DNA from 2 places in the Micromonospora sp. NBRC 107095 genome. Region 1 is predicted to be linked to the other one. Evidence: riboswitches for the same ligand, from Rfam matches in the RefSeq annotation. Region 1 holds a riboswitch; the other holds the start of a gene.
What was found. A riboswitch is a leader RNA that binds a small molecule or an ion and turns the genes downstream of it on or off. The one in region 1 is predicted to bind ZMP and ZTP.
Positions count from the first base shown of each region.

Region 2: linked by a shared signal. The riboswitch ahead of QSK15_RS16460 (glycine hydroxymethyltransferase) and the one ahead of QSK15_RS08620 (bifunctional 5,10-methylenetetrahydrofolate dehydrogenase/5,10-methenyltetrahydrofolate cyclohydrolase) in region 1 are both predicted to bind ZMP and ZTP.

Region 1 covers NZ_BSTU01000001.1:1,834,386-1,840,935, reverse strand. The annotation lists gene QSK15_RS08640 (DUF2332 domain-containing protein) at 1-33, opposite strand, end outside; gene QSK15_RS08635 (FAD-dependent monooxygenase) at 172-1,284, shown strand; gene QSK15_RS08630 (CU044_5270 family protein) at 1,295-2,260, opposite strand; gene QSK15_RS08625 (RNA polymerase sigma factor) at 2,277-2,846, opposite strand; ZMP/ZTP riboswitch at 2,986-3,067, shown strand; gene QSK15_RS08620 (bifunctional 5,10-methylenetetrahydrofolate dehydrogenase/5,10-methenyltetrahydrofolate cyclohydrolase) at 3,081-3,980, shown strand; gene QSK15_RS08615 (hypothetical protein) at 4,070-4,288, opposite strand; gene QSK15_RS08610 (hypothetical protein) at 4,285-4,464, opposite strand; gene QSK15_RS08605 (helix-turn-helix domain-containing protein) at 4,770-5,630, shown strand; gene QSK15_RS08600 (DUF397 domain-containing protein) at 5,641-5,823, shown strand; gene QSK15_RS08595 (helix-turn-helix transcriptional regulator) at 6,147-6,356, shown strand; gene QSK15_RS08590 (hypothetical protein) at 6,506-6,550, shown strand, end outside.
Region 2 covers NZ_BSTU01000002.1:872,759-879,308, reverse strand. The annotation lists gene QSK15_RS16465 (SDR family NAD(P)-dependent oxidoreductase) at 22-828, opposite strand; ZMP/ZTP riboswitch at 979-1,068, shown strand; gene QSK15_RS16460 (glycine hydroxymethyltransferase) at 1,087-2,523, shown strand; gene QSK15_RS16455 (hypothetical protein) at 2,600-2,860, opposite strand; gene QSK15_RS16450 (aminotransferase-like domain-containing protein) at 2,934-4,262, opposite strand; gene QSK15_RS16445 (alpha-hydroxy acid oxidase) at 4,266-5,369, opposite strand; partial or broken gene lipP1 (LipP1 family hormone-sensitive lipase) at 5,446-6,360, opposite strand; gene QSK15_RS16435 (cytochrome P450) at 6,368-6,550, opposite strand, start outside.

The DNA of each region.
Region 1 (6,550 bases):
ACCGAACGCGGCGTACACCTCAGCGGTCGTCATCGGCTCATCGTCGCAGCCCATTCCTCGGTATTTCAGCCCCCATTCCCGTGCTCTGACTCACCCACCTCGTAGAGTTCTGCCGCGTCCGGGCCGTTGATCATCAGCTCAGCGGGCAGGGGCAACGGGGAGGAACAGGTCGTGCGGGGTAAGGGTGTCCGGGTACTGATCGTCGGCGGAGGTGTCGCCGGACTGGCGACGGTGGCCGCGCTGCGCGAGTGGGGCGCGACGATCGACGTGGTCGAGCGGGCGCCCGGGCCGACCGACGCCGGCACCGGGATCTACCTCACCGGCAACGCGACCCGGATGCTCGACGTCCTCGGTCTGCGCGAGCCGGTCGCCGACGTCGCCGTGGAGATCACCCGGCAGCGCAGCACCAACCAGCGCGGGCGTCGCCTCTTCGACATCGACGTGGCAGCGCTCTGGCGGGGCGTCGGGCCGTGCGTGTCGTTGCCTCGGGCACAGCTGCATCGGGCGCTGCTCGACGGCGTCGGCGACGCCCCGATCCGCTGGGGCCGCCAGCCGGTGGCACTGCTGCCGGAGGGCGACCAGGTCGCCGTCGAGTTCGACGACACCAGCACCGACCGGTACGACCTGGTGCTCGGCGCGGACGGGGTGCACTCGACCGTCCGCCGGCTCGCCTTTGACGGCCACGCCGCCCGCGACCTCGGCCAGTACGCGTACCGGTGGGTCGCTCCCCGGATCGACGACGAGCCGGTCTGGTCGGTGCAGTTGGGGCGCGGGAGGCAGTTCCTGACGATCCCGATCAGCGCCGAGCAGACGTACTGCTACTACAACGACGGCCCGGTGGCCGAGCGGCCCGGCTGGCGCGACGACCTGGGTGCGACGTACAGCGAGCCGGTGGCCACCATGCTCAAGGCCCTGGACTACGACGACAGCACCCTGCACGCCGGGCCGAACCAGGAGGTGGTGCTCGACTCCTGGGCGCGGGGACCGGTGCTGCTGATCGGCGACGCCGCCCACGCCACCTCGCCGAACATGGCCCAGGGTGCGGCGATGGCGTTGGAGGACGCCGTCGTGCTCGCCTCGTCGTTGGCCGCCGCCGATGCCGTCGCCGACGCGCTGCGCGCTTTCGAGGCGCGACGCCGCCCGCGGACGAACTGGGTGCTCAGCCAGACGCACCGCCGCGACAAGGCCACCGGGCTCCCGCCCGCGCTGCGCGACCTGGTGATGCGCCGCCTCGGCGAGCAGATGTTCCGCTCGAACTACGGGCCGCTGTTCGCCCAGCCCTGACCGGCGCTGCTCACGGCACCTGGCCCGGCCGGTCGACGATGGCGACCCGCAGGACCGCGGCGGCCGACTCCAGTGACTCCTTGCCGTTGCGGATCACCGAGTTGCGGGTGCCGAGGTAGACGTGGGAGTCCCGATCGAAGATGAGGTCCACGTTTCCACCGATCACACCGGGCATCCGAATCGCCACCCCGTGCCGGCCGGCGGCGTCCACCACGTCGCCGGATATGACGACCGCCCCGGGCTCCCGTGCCAGCACTTCGTACAGCGCCGCCAGCGCTCGGGGCGGCACGTAACCGCGGAGCATCGACCGCGCGGTGGTGTACGCCATGCTCTCGTCCCCGTACACGGCGTCCTCGTCGGCGCCTTCGGGAAGGTGCAGGTCGACCGGGTGTTGCCGGAGGTATCGCAGCAGCGCGTCCGGCTCGGTGGGCAGGTCGCCGTGGTACGCGGGCGGCTGGAATGCGTCGAGCTCCTTCTCGGGATCGCCGGCATCGTTCATGCGAAGCTCCCTCAGCCCGCTCCACCCGTTCGGATCGGCCTCGGGTCGGTACCGCCCCTGCGTGTACGCGACTCCGCCGGCCGACTGCCACAGTTGGTTCCGGATGGTCTGGTATGGGCCGCTGTCCGGCAGATCCCGGACAGTCGCCAGGATTTCCGTGAAGACGTACTGATCGGGCCGGGCGGTCAGTTCCGGCTGCTGCCGGGCCGCGTCGGCAGCCAGATGGAAGATCTCCGACGCGCTGGCCGTCGGCGGCGGCTGATCGCCGAGCCTCATCGTCTGAACCGCCAGACCACCGGCGGTCAGCGCGACCGCCAGCCCGACCGCTCCGGCGAGGCGCCAACCGCTGAGGAACCGGGCGCGGCGTCCTTCGGGACGGGCCGCCGACGCCGCCTCGGACCGTTGGGCGACGTGTGCGGTCAGGTCCCGAAGGAGTTGCTCCTCGAAGCCCCGGGGTGACCGTTCGATCTCGTTCATCGTCATCTCCGTCTCATCAGGCGAGGGTGGCGGCAGGGTGGGCGAGCACGGCGCGGACGACGCGGCGGGCGCGATGCAGGCGGACCCGGGCGGCGACCGGCGAGACCCCGAGCACCGTCGCCGCCTCCGCGATGGTGAGGCCGTCCACGGCGACGAGTTCGACAAGGATCCGGGTGTCCTCGGGCAACTCGCTCAGCGCCCGATGGGTGCGGCGGGCCGCCGACTCGGCGTCGATGCGCTCCTCGATGCGGGCGATGTCATCGGGGCCCAGGTCCCGCCGTCCGGCCAGACGACCGGTGACCCGCAGCCGTTGAGCCGCCCGACGCCGCTCGTCGCCGATGACGTTGCGGGCCACCCCGTACAGCCAGCCGATCTGGCTACCCCGGTCCGGTCGGTAGCCGGCCGCCGACTCGATCACCGCCAGGAACACGTCAGCGGTGAGGTCGGCGGCGAGGTGCGGGTCGTCGACCCGCCGCGCCACGAACCTGCCCACCGCCTCCAGGTGCCGCCGGTAGAAGACCTCGAAGGCCACCGGATCGGCCCCGATGCCGGAAATGTCATCATCGGCTCGGCCGGGCTCACTCACGGGCCGTCCTCTCTCGCGCCTTCACACCCCTTCTTCGTACGGCGGAGCGCGGGTGTTACGCCGGACTGCTGCTTTTCGCCCGGCGGGAACTCGGCGCTGCCGGTCCAGTTGGGCAACCACCCTGGTGATGCGGCATTATCGAAGCACCGGCGACTGGCGGCACGGGGATGGTGAAACCATCGGGGAGCCTCTCGCGGGCGTCGACCGCCTGGGCGCCTGCGTCGGGGAACCATCATGACCACGACCAGCCCATCCGTCGACAACCACAACACGTCGGGCACGGCCCGACTCCTGCCGGGCGCACCCGTCGCCGCAGCCGTCCTGGCCGAAACCGCCGCTGCCGCCACCCGCCTGCGCGAGCGCGGCATCACACCGAGCCTCGCCACCATCCTCGTCGGCGACGACGACGCCAGCGCCGGTTACATCGCCATCAAGCAGCGTCAGGCCGCCGCGCTCGGGTTCGACTCCCCGCACGTGCACCTGCCGGCCACCGCCACCCAGGCCGAACTGCACCAGGCCATCGCCCGATTCAACACCGACCCGGCCGTGCACGGACTGCTCGTGCAGTACCCCGTACCGGGGCACCTGGACTACGACGCCGCGCTGCAGACCATCGACCCGGACAAGGACGTCGACGGCATGCACCCGCTCAACATGGGACGCCTCGCCGTCGGCCTGCCCGGCCCGCTGCCGTGCACCCCCGCGGGCATCGAAGCCCTCCTGGCGTACCACGAGATCCCCGTCTCCGGTCGCGAGGTCGTCATCCTCGGCCGGGGTGCCACCCTGGGCCGACCCCTGGCGATGCTGCTCGCCCAGAAGCGCCCGACCGCCAACGCCGCCGTCACCGTCGTCCACACCGGCGTGCCCGACTGGGACCGCTACACCCGCCGCGCCGACATCCTCGTCGCCGCCGCCGGCGTACCCGGGATCGTGCAGCCTGAGCACGTCAAGCCCGGCGCGGTCGTCATCGGCGCCGGCGTCCGCTACGACGGGCGGCGCCTCCTGCCCGATGTGGACGAAGCGTGCGCCGAGGTCGCCGGCGCGATCACGCCCCGGGTCGGCGGGGTCGGCCCGACCACCGTCGCGATGCTGTTCCGCAACGCGGTACGCGCCGCCGAACGCGCGAACCAGTAGCCCGGTCGCCGAGATCACTTGGTGCTGAGCAGCCCGGTCGTCCACAGCTACTCGGCATCAGGTGATCCCACCAGCTTTCTGGATCAGACTCACCGGACCCAGCCCAGGAAGCGGCGGTGCAGCAGCCCGGCGGGCACCCAGGTCAGATCCTCGGCAGCCCAGACCAGGTAGGACCCCATGTAGAGGGCCAACGACACGGGCGCGCCCTCGAACTCGGCAGCCAGTTCGGTGCGCCGGGTCCGACAGGGCCAGGGCGCGGCGCAGCCGCCGCAGGTCCACACCGGAAGGACCGGGCCATGGGTGGTCACGACAGACCATCCAGGAAGCGCCGGGTGACCGACCGGGCGTGCCAGCGAGCCGCCCATTCCGCCTGATAACAGGGGTACGGGGACAGCCGCGCCCACCACCAGCGACAGCCGGCGCAGAGCCCGTCGACGCCGGGCAGGTGCACAGACAAGATTCGTCCGACCTGATCCTCGGTCACTCCTGCTCCTCCCCTGGCCAGTGGCCTCGCCGGATCGGGATGCGGTGCCGGGCACGACACGGCAGGTCGGCCCCGCATCGACAGATCCGCCGCCACCGCTGCCACGACCAGACCGGCCGATGCCGCCGAGCCAAGGTCAGCGCCACCGCCAGCAGGTAGTCGTCGTACGGCACCCGCGATCCCATAAGGCTCCAAAGTTGGACTCCTGTTTTGGAAGTGCAATCAGGCTAAAGTTGGACTCCTAAATTGGGAACCTCTTCGCGGCGTGTCGCGGTGACCGGCTACGGCCGGGCCATAATCAGCCGGTGGTGAACCCGACGATCCAGCGGCGGCGTCTCGGCCTTGCCCTCAAACGGGCTCGTGAAGGTGCAGGCAAGACGCAGGACGAGGCGGCCGGCGTCATCGATGCGGCAGCAAGCAAGATCAGCAGAGTTGAACTTGGACAGTCGGGCATCAAGCTCACCGACCTGAACCTGCTACTCGACCTCTACGGGGTCCGGGGTGATGACGCCGAGCCGCTACGCGACCTCGCACGAGCAGGGCGGCAACGCGGGCGCTGGAGCACCTACCGAAACGCCGTGCCGGATTGGTTCCGCCAGTACCTGGACCTCGAAGGCGATGCATCAGAGATCCGCTGGTATCAGCCTGAAGTCATCCCCGGAGTCCTTCAGATCGAGCCGTACATCCGCGCCATGAACGCGATCGCCCACCCACGCCCGCCGACCGACGAGGTCGACCGGCAGGTTGCCGTACGCAAGGAACGGCAGTCGATTCTGCGGCAGGACGACGGGCCTGACCTGAGCTTCATCCTCAGTGAGTCGGCGCTGCGCCGAAGCATCGGTGACGCGACGACGATGCGCAACCAACTCCTGCACCTGGCAGAGGTCAGCGAGCAGCCCAACGTCGCGCTTCAGGTGTTCCCGTTCAACGCACAGACCTACGAGACGGCCTCGTTCAGCTTCATCATTCTGCGCTTCGGGGACGACGCGGCAACGGACGTGATCTACGTCGAGACGTTCACCGACGCCGACTACCTTGACCGGCCGGACGCCGTACGGGCCTACACTCGACTGTGGGACCGACTCCGGGCAGCCGCTCTCGGGCCGGTAGAGTCGCGCAAGCTCATCCTGAGGATGGCTGACGACGTGGAGCGGCAACAGACCTGAGAGAGTGATCATGGAGACTTCGGATCGCCTGGTCTGGCGCAAGTCGAGCTACAGCGACAACAACGGCGGCGCTTGTGTCGAGGTCGCCGCACTGGATACGAGCATCGCGGTGCGCGACAGCAAGGATCCCAACGGGTCGACCCTTCGCTTCACGAGAGGCGCCTGGGCGGGGTTCGTACGTAGCATCCGGTAGCTCCCCGGCCGCAATACCTAGGGCAGCAGGCATGCCGTGCCCTCGGCCGGCCCCTAGCAGTGGAGGCCCCACGGTCAGGGGCAGCGGCGTGCCGTGCACTCGGGGTGGCGCAAGAGCCTCCAGCGGCGGCAACGGCGCCCATGTCGAGATCGGATGCGTTCACCGGCCCGACAAGGGTTCATAACGACGGGGCCGCGCCGATCACGCTCTGCGGTTCGATCACCGCCCTGAAACGTCCAACTAAGACTGGCGACGGCCGCCCTCCTCGCTGCTGTCGGCGTTCCAGTCCGACCGGCGGCCCAGTGCGCACCTAGGATCAGGCTGTGAGGCGACCGCGCTTGTACGGACCTGGCGAGTTGGCCGCCCTGTTCAACGTGTCGCGGCAGCGGGTACTGCAGATCACACGCCGACCTGGCTTCCCTGAGCCAATCGCCCGCCTCATCGGGACGACCATCTGGGACGCGGACGAGGTGGACGAGTGGGCCAAGCACAACCGCCCACCACGCCCAACCGAGGGCGACGAAGAGGGCTGATCCGGCGGCGCCTATCGGCACGCCACGCCGGACCGGTTCCGCCAGTGACGTTCCGTTACAGCCAGCAAGCCAGAACCGGGTGTAGGGCACATCCGCTTCTGCCGATAAGCGGATGTTCGCGGCGGCCGCGATGATCAAAGATGTTGGCCATGAGCCACGAGCACCACACCTTTCATAACCCTCCGTCGGCAACG
Region 2 (6,550 bases), on a different contig from region 1:
CCCTTCCTCGTGCACCACAGGTCAGCTCCCCGATCCCGGCTCGGCCATCCGGCGGTGCTGCTCGGACTTGAGCCGATCCGGAATGATCTTGCCGGCGGCGGTCTGCACCTTGTTCAGCAGCGACCCGGCGGTGACCGTCTGATCGCCTCTCATCATCGCCTCGAAGCCCTGGGCGGCGACCTTCGCCGGGTCGTCCTTGCTGCCGGAGCCCACCCGGGTGTCCTCCATGTCGGCCCGGTCGAAGAACTCCGTGTCGGTCGGCCCGGGCATCAGCGAGGTCACCGTGACGCCGGTGTCCTTCAACTCGTTGCGCAGCGCCTCGGCGAAGGACTGCACGAACGACTTCGACGCGTTGTAGACCGCCTGGAACGGCCCCGGCATGGTGGCGGCGATCGACGAGGTGAAGAGCACCCGGCCCGTACCCCGCTCGACCATCCCGGGCAGCAGTCGCTTCGCCAGGTGCACCGTCGAGCGCACGTTGAGGTCGACGATCTCCAGCTCGTCGGCGAGGTCGGTGTCGCCCACGAAGGCGCCGCCGGCGCCCCGGCCGGCGTTGAGCGCCAGCGCGTCCAGCGGTCGTCCGGTCGCGGTGACGGCGGCCACCAACTCCGTCACGCCCTGCTCGCGAGCCAGGTCGACGCGGACCGACCAGATCCGCGGGCCGCCGTCGCGGCGCAGCTTCTCTGCCGCCACCTCGATGCCCTCGTCCTCGGCGGCGATGATCAGGTCGAAGTCGTGCGCGACGAACTGTGCCGCCAGTTCGTACCCGATCCCGCTGGAAGCCCCGGTCACCAGGGCGAGTGGTCGGTCCGAGATGGGTGTGGTCATGTTCTCGACTCCTTCTGTGCGAACCCTGGCCGCACCCGTGACGGTGCGGTGGTCCCCTACCGTGTGCCCCGCGACGCAACGCCCAACCACATCGGCGGGGGTCGGCTCCCGGAGGGCGGCCCGAACGACCGGGCCCGGCCCGGTAGGATCGTCGCGGGCCGTTACTGGCGCGTGGGGATGGATAACCATCGGGGAGCGGCCCCGTCATGAGGACGTCTGCCGAGCGCCTGGGCCTTCCGCACGTCTGTAGGAGGTCGCATGTCCCGCAACGCCGAGTCCACCGCATTCCGCAGCGCCCTTGAGGTGATCCGGGCTGTCGAGCCGCGGGTCGCCGACGCCATCGGCGCCGAGCTGACCGACCAGCGGGAGTCACTCAAGCTGATCGCCAGCGAGAACTACGCCTCCCCGGCGACCCTGCTGGCGATGGGCAACTGGTTCAGCGACAAGTACGCCGAGGGCACCGTCGGTCGCCGCTTCTACGCCGGCTGCCAGAACGTCGACACCGTCGAGGCGCTCGCCGCCGAGCACGCCCGGGAGCTGTTCGGCGCCGCGCACGCGTACGTGCAGCCGCACTCGGGCATCGACGCCAACCTGGTCGCCTTCTGGGCGGTGCTGGCCGACCGGGTGGAGTCCCCCGCCCTGAAGAAGGCCCAGGTCCGCCAGGTCAACGACCTCACCGAGGCCGACTGGTTCGCGCTGCGCCGCGAGCTGGGCAACCAGCGGATGCTCGGCATGTCGCTGGACGCCGGTGGTCACCTCACCCACGGCTTCCGGCCCAACATCTCCGGCAAGATGTTCGACCAGCGCAGCTACGGCACCGACCCGGCGACCGGCCTGATCGACTACGACCGGGTGGCCGAGGCGGCCCGCGAGTTCAAGCCGTTGATCCTGGTGGGCGGCTACTCGGCGTACCCCCGGAAGCTGAACTTCCGGATCCTGCGCGAGATCGCCGACTCGGTCGGCGCCACCTTCATGGTCGACATGGCGCACTTCGCCGGTCTGGTGGCCGGCAGGGTCTTCACCGGCGACTTCGACCCGGTGCCGCACGCGCACATCGTCACGACCACCACGCACAAGTCGTTGCGCGGCCCGCGCGGCGGCATGGTGCTCTGCCAGCCGGAGCTTGCCGACCAGGTCGACCGGGGCTGCCCGATGGTGCTCGGTGGCCCGCTGCCGCACGTGATGGCCGCCAAGGCGGTCGCGCTCGCCGAGGCCCGCCGGCCCGACTTCGCCGACTACGCCCAGCGGATCGTGGACAACGCGCAGGCGCTCGCCGAGGGGCTGCTGCGCCGGGGCGCGAAGCTGGTCACCGGTGGCACCGACAACCACCTGGTGCTGATCGACGTGTCCGGCTACGGGCTCACCGGCCGGCAGGCCGAGCAGGCCCTGCTCGACTCGGGCATCGTCACCAACCGCAACTCGGTCCCGCAGGACCCGAACGGGGCCTGGTACACGTCCGGCATCCGGATCGGCACCCCGGCGCTGACCACCCGGGGCCTCGGCACCGCCGAGATGGACCAGACCGCCGAGTTGATCCACACCGTGCTGACCCAGACCACCGCCGGCGCCAACGCCGACGGCACCCCGTCAAAGGCGAAGTACACCCTGGACCCGGGCCTGGCCGACAAGGTCGCCCGTCAGGCCACCGACCTGCTGGCCACGCACCCGCTCTACCCCGGCATCGACCTGGCCTGAGCGACCGCACCCGCCGACGGCACCGCCGCCGGTGCCGCTCACTCAGGTGAGCTCCACCGGCGGCGGGCCGACACTCTCAGGCGATGGGGCGCTTCAGGTGGTAGCGGTGGACTTCGGTGCTGCCCTGGACGTTGTTGACGTCCTCGGCGGCGGAGACCAGCTCCCACCCCTCCCGGCCGGCGCGGTTCAGATGCGCGATGGCCGTGTCGCCGTACGCGGTGATGTCCTTGCGTGAGCCGTCCGGCGCGTACCAGACGAACGAGACGTGAAAATTGCGGCCCTGTCCCTGATAGCGACGGACGAGCAGGGCGTACTCCCAGGCAACCATGGGCCCTATTATGTCCGTCCAACCAGGACTGCGGCACAGGGGTCGTCGCACACTGCCATCCGATGAACGCGGTGCGTCAGCGTCAACCCGCCCGCCGGGTCCGCTCGTCGGCGATCAGCGCCGCGAGCCGGTCCAACCCGACGTCGATCTGCTCCGGCGTGACCGCGCTGACCGACAACCGCAACGCGTGGACCGGCACGGTGTCGTCGTAGAAGTGCGCCATCGGCGTCCACAGCACCCCGTGGTCGCGCGCCGAGCGGTCCAGCAACGCGTCGTCGACCGGGAACGGCACTGTCACCACCACGAAGAACCCGCCGGCCGGCACCGTCCACCGCACCGCCGCCGCGCCGTCCGCCCCGGGCGGGAACCGTCGGGCCAGGCCGGCCACCAGGTGGCGCAGGTTCCGGGTGTACGCGGACCGCTCCCGGGTGTTCGCGGCCACCAGACTGCAACCGTGTTCCAGCAGCCGGCCACCGATCACCGCCTGCGCGATCGGCGACGTGTTCACCGTGACCATGCTCTTGATCATGGCGAGTTGGTCGGCGAACGGGCCGACCCGCCCGTCCGGGCCGGCCACCCGCTGGTCGGCGACCACGTACCCGACCCGCGCACCGGGGAGCACGGTCTTGGCGAACGAACCGAGGTAGACGACCCGCCGCCCGGTGTCCAACGCCTTGAGGGTGGGCGGGCGCGGCCCGTCGTCGACGGGGAACAGGCCGTAGGGGTTGTCCTCCAGCAGCAGCAGCTCCTCCTGCCCGGCCAGGTCCAGCAACCGCCTCCGGTGGGTGGTGTCGATGCTGACCCCGGACGGGTTGGCGAAGTCCGGCATCAGGTAACAGGCGCGCGGCCGCAGCCCCGCCGCCCGGGCCCGGCGCACCTGGGCGGCCAGGTCGGCCAGGTCGATCCCGGACGACCCACCGGCCACCGGCCAGACCGGCAGGTCCACCAGCCGGGCCGCCCCGGTCAGCCCGACGTAGGTCGGTGCGACCGCCAGCAGCACGTCCGTCGGCCCGGCCCGCAACGCCCGCAGCACCAGGAACATGGCCTCCTGGCAGCCGACGGTCACCACGATGTCCTCGCCGTCGACGGTGATCCCCTCGTCGACGGCGAGGTGACGGGCGATCAGGTGGTGCACGATGCCCTTGGTCCGGCCGTACTGCAGCAGTAGACGCCGGGCCTGCTCGGGTCGGTGCCCCAGGTCGTCGACGAGGTGCCGGTGGAAGGTGTCCAGGTGCCGGTGCACCGTCCCGAGGTCGAAGAACTCCTCGTACGGCCGGCCGGCCGCGAGGGACACCGCCGCCGGGTACCGCTCGGACACCTCGTTGAGGAAGTTCATCGACGTCAACGCCGGGTCGCCCAGCGCCGGGTGCAGGTCGGCGACGGCCAGGTCGACCGGTTCGGTGGCGGTCACCGCTCAACCGACCCGGAGGGTACGCAGCCCGCCGGCCGCCACCGGATCGGCACAGCCGGCCAGGGTGAGCGCGTCGGTCAGCTCGGCGGCGAGCAGCGCCAACGCGTCCCGGGCCGCCGGTTCGCCGCCGACGGCCAGCGCCCAGAGCAGCGGCCGGCCGACCAGCACCCCGGACGCACCCAACGCCAGCGCCCGCAGCACGTCGGTGCCGCTGCGGATGCCGCTGTCCAGCAACACCTGGCAGCTGTCCCCGACCGCGTCGACGACCTCCGGCAACATGGTGACGCTCGCCGGTGCGCCGTCCAGTTGCCGCCCGCCGTGGTTGGAGACGACCACCGCGTCCGCACCGACCCGTACCGCCTCTGACGCGTCGCGCGGGTCCAGCAGGCCCTTGACCACCAGCGGCAGGTCGATCTGCTCACGCAGCCACGCCAGGTCCGCCCACCGCAGCGCCGGTGCGAACGACGCGGCGGTGTGCGCGGCGATCGCGGACACCCCGGGGGCGCCGGAGTGCGCCAGCGCGTCCCGACCCTCGGGGAGGTTCGCGGCGACCACCTCGGTCGGCAGCCGGAACGCGTTGCGCAGGTCCCGGGGACGTCGGCCGAGCACCGGGACGTCCACGGTGACCACCAACGCCCGGCACCCGGCCGCGACGACCCGGTCCAGCAGGTCGCGGACGAGAGCCCGGTCGCGCAGCCAGTAGAGCTGGAACCAGACGTCCGCGCCCACCCCGGTGACCTGTTCGATGGGTGTGCTGCCCAGCGTGCTCGCCAGGTACGGGATCCCGGCCGCGCCGGCCGCCGTCGCCAGCCCCAGTTCCCCGTCCGGGTGCACCAGCCGCTGGTACGCCATCGGCGCCACCCCGACCGGCATGGCGTACCGACGGCCGAGCAGGCCGGTGCCGAGGTCGACCGTGTCCACGCCGCGCAGCACCCGGGGCAGCACCGCGACCCGGTCCAGCGCGTGCCGGTTCGCGGCGAGGGTCACCTCGGACGCGCTGCCGCCGGCCAGGTAGTCCCACACGTCCGGTGCCAGCACGGCCCGGGCCCGCTCGGCGTAGTCGGCGAGCGAGACGGCCGGCAGGTCGGCCAGCACCCGCTCACCCATCGGTCACCGCCGGGCCCGTCGCGGCCGGCTCGTCCACCTGGGCCGTCCGGGCGGCTTCTGGTTCGGCCGGCAGCCCGAAGCGTTCCCGGAGAAAGGCCGCCGCGCTGTCCTGCGCCCGCCGACCGTCGGTGAAGGTTCCCGGCATGGCGAAGAACCCGTGGATCATGCCCGGGTAGTGCGCCAGCCGGGTGGGCACACCGGCGTCGCGCAGCCGCTCGGCGTACCGTTGCCCCTCGGCGCGCAGGGGGTCCAGTTCGGCGGTGATCACCAGCGCCGGTGGCAACCCGGACAGGTCGTCGGCGAGCAGTGGCGAGGCCAGCGGATCCCGGGCGTGCCCCGGGTCGGAGAGGTAGTGCCGCCGGTACCAGGCGACCGAATGGCTGTTGAACAGCGCCGGGTCGTCGTCGCCGGCCGGGTCGCCGCTCTGGTCGGTGTTCGGGTAGATCAGCAGTTGGGCGGCGAGGGGCGGCCCGTGGGTCCGGCTGAGCAGGGTGACCGCGGCGGCCAGGTTCCCGCCGGCGCTGTCCCCACCCACCGCCAGCCGGGTCGGGTCCACCCCCAGCCGGTCGGCGTGCCGGGCGATCCACGTGGTGGCGGCGTGGCAGTCGTGCACCGCCGCCGGAAACGGGTGCTCCGGGGCGAGGCGGTAGCCGACGGTGATCACCTGACAGGGCACGGCGTTGGCCAGGCGCCGGCAGATGCCGTCGGCGGTGTCGATGCTGCCCAGCGTCCAGCCGCCGCCGAAGAAGTACAGCACTGTGGGCAGCGGACCCGGCCCGCTCGGCCGGTACACCCGCAGCGGCAGCTCCCCGGCGGGGCCGGGGATGCGCTCGTCGCGTACCTCCGTCACCGGCTCGACGGGACCGCCGCCGGCGCGGATCGCGGCCAGGTCCGCGGCGCGCGCCTCGGTGAGGGTCTGCGTGTACAGCGGCGGGGTGCCGGCCGCGGCACGGGCCGCCCGGTACGCCGCCACCTCCGGATGCAGCGTCATGTCGCTCCTATCCACCGGTGCTGACCAGCAGCTTGTCGATGCCGCGCAGGAACAGGCTGCCGCTGTACGTCGGTGTCTCGGTGACGGTCAGCGCGGGGAACCGGGCGAACAGCCGGGGTAGCGCGAGTCGACCCTCCAACCGCGACACCGCCGCGCCCAGGCAGAAGTGCAGGCCGACACCGAAGGCCAG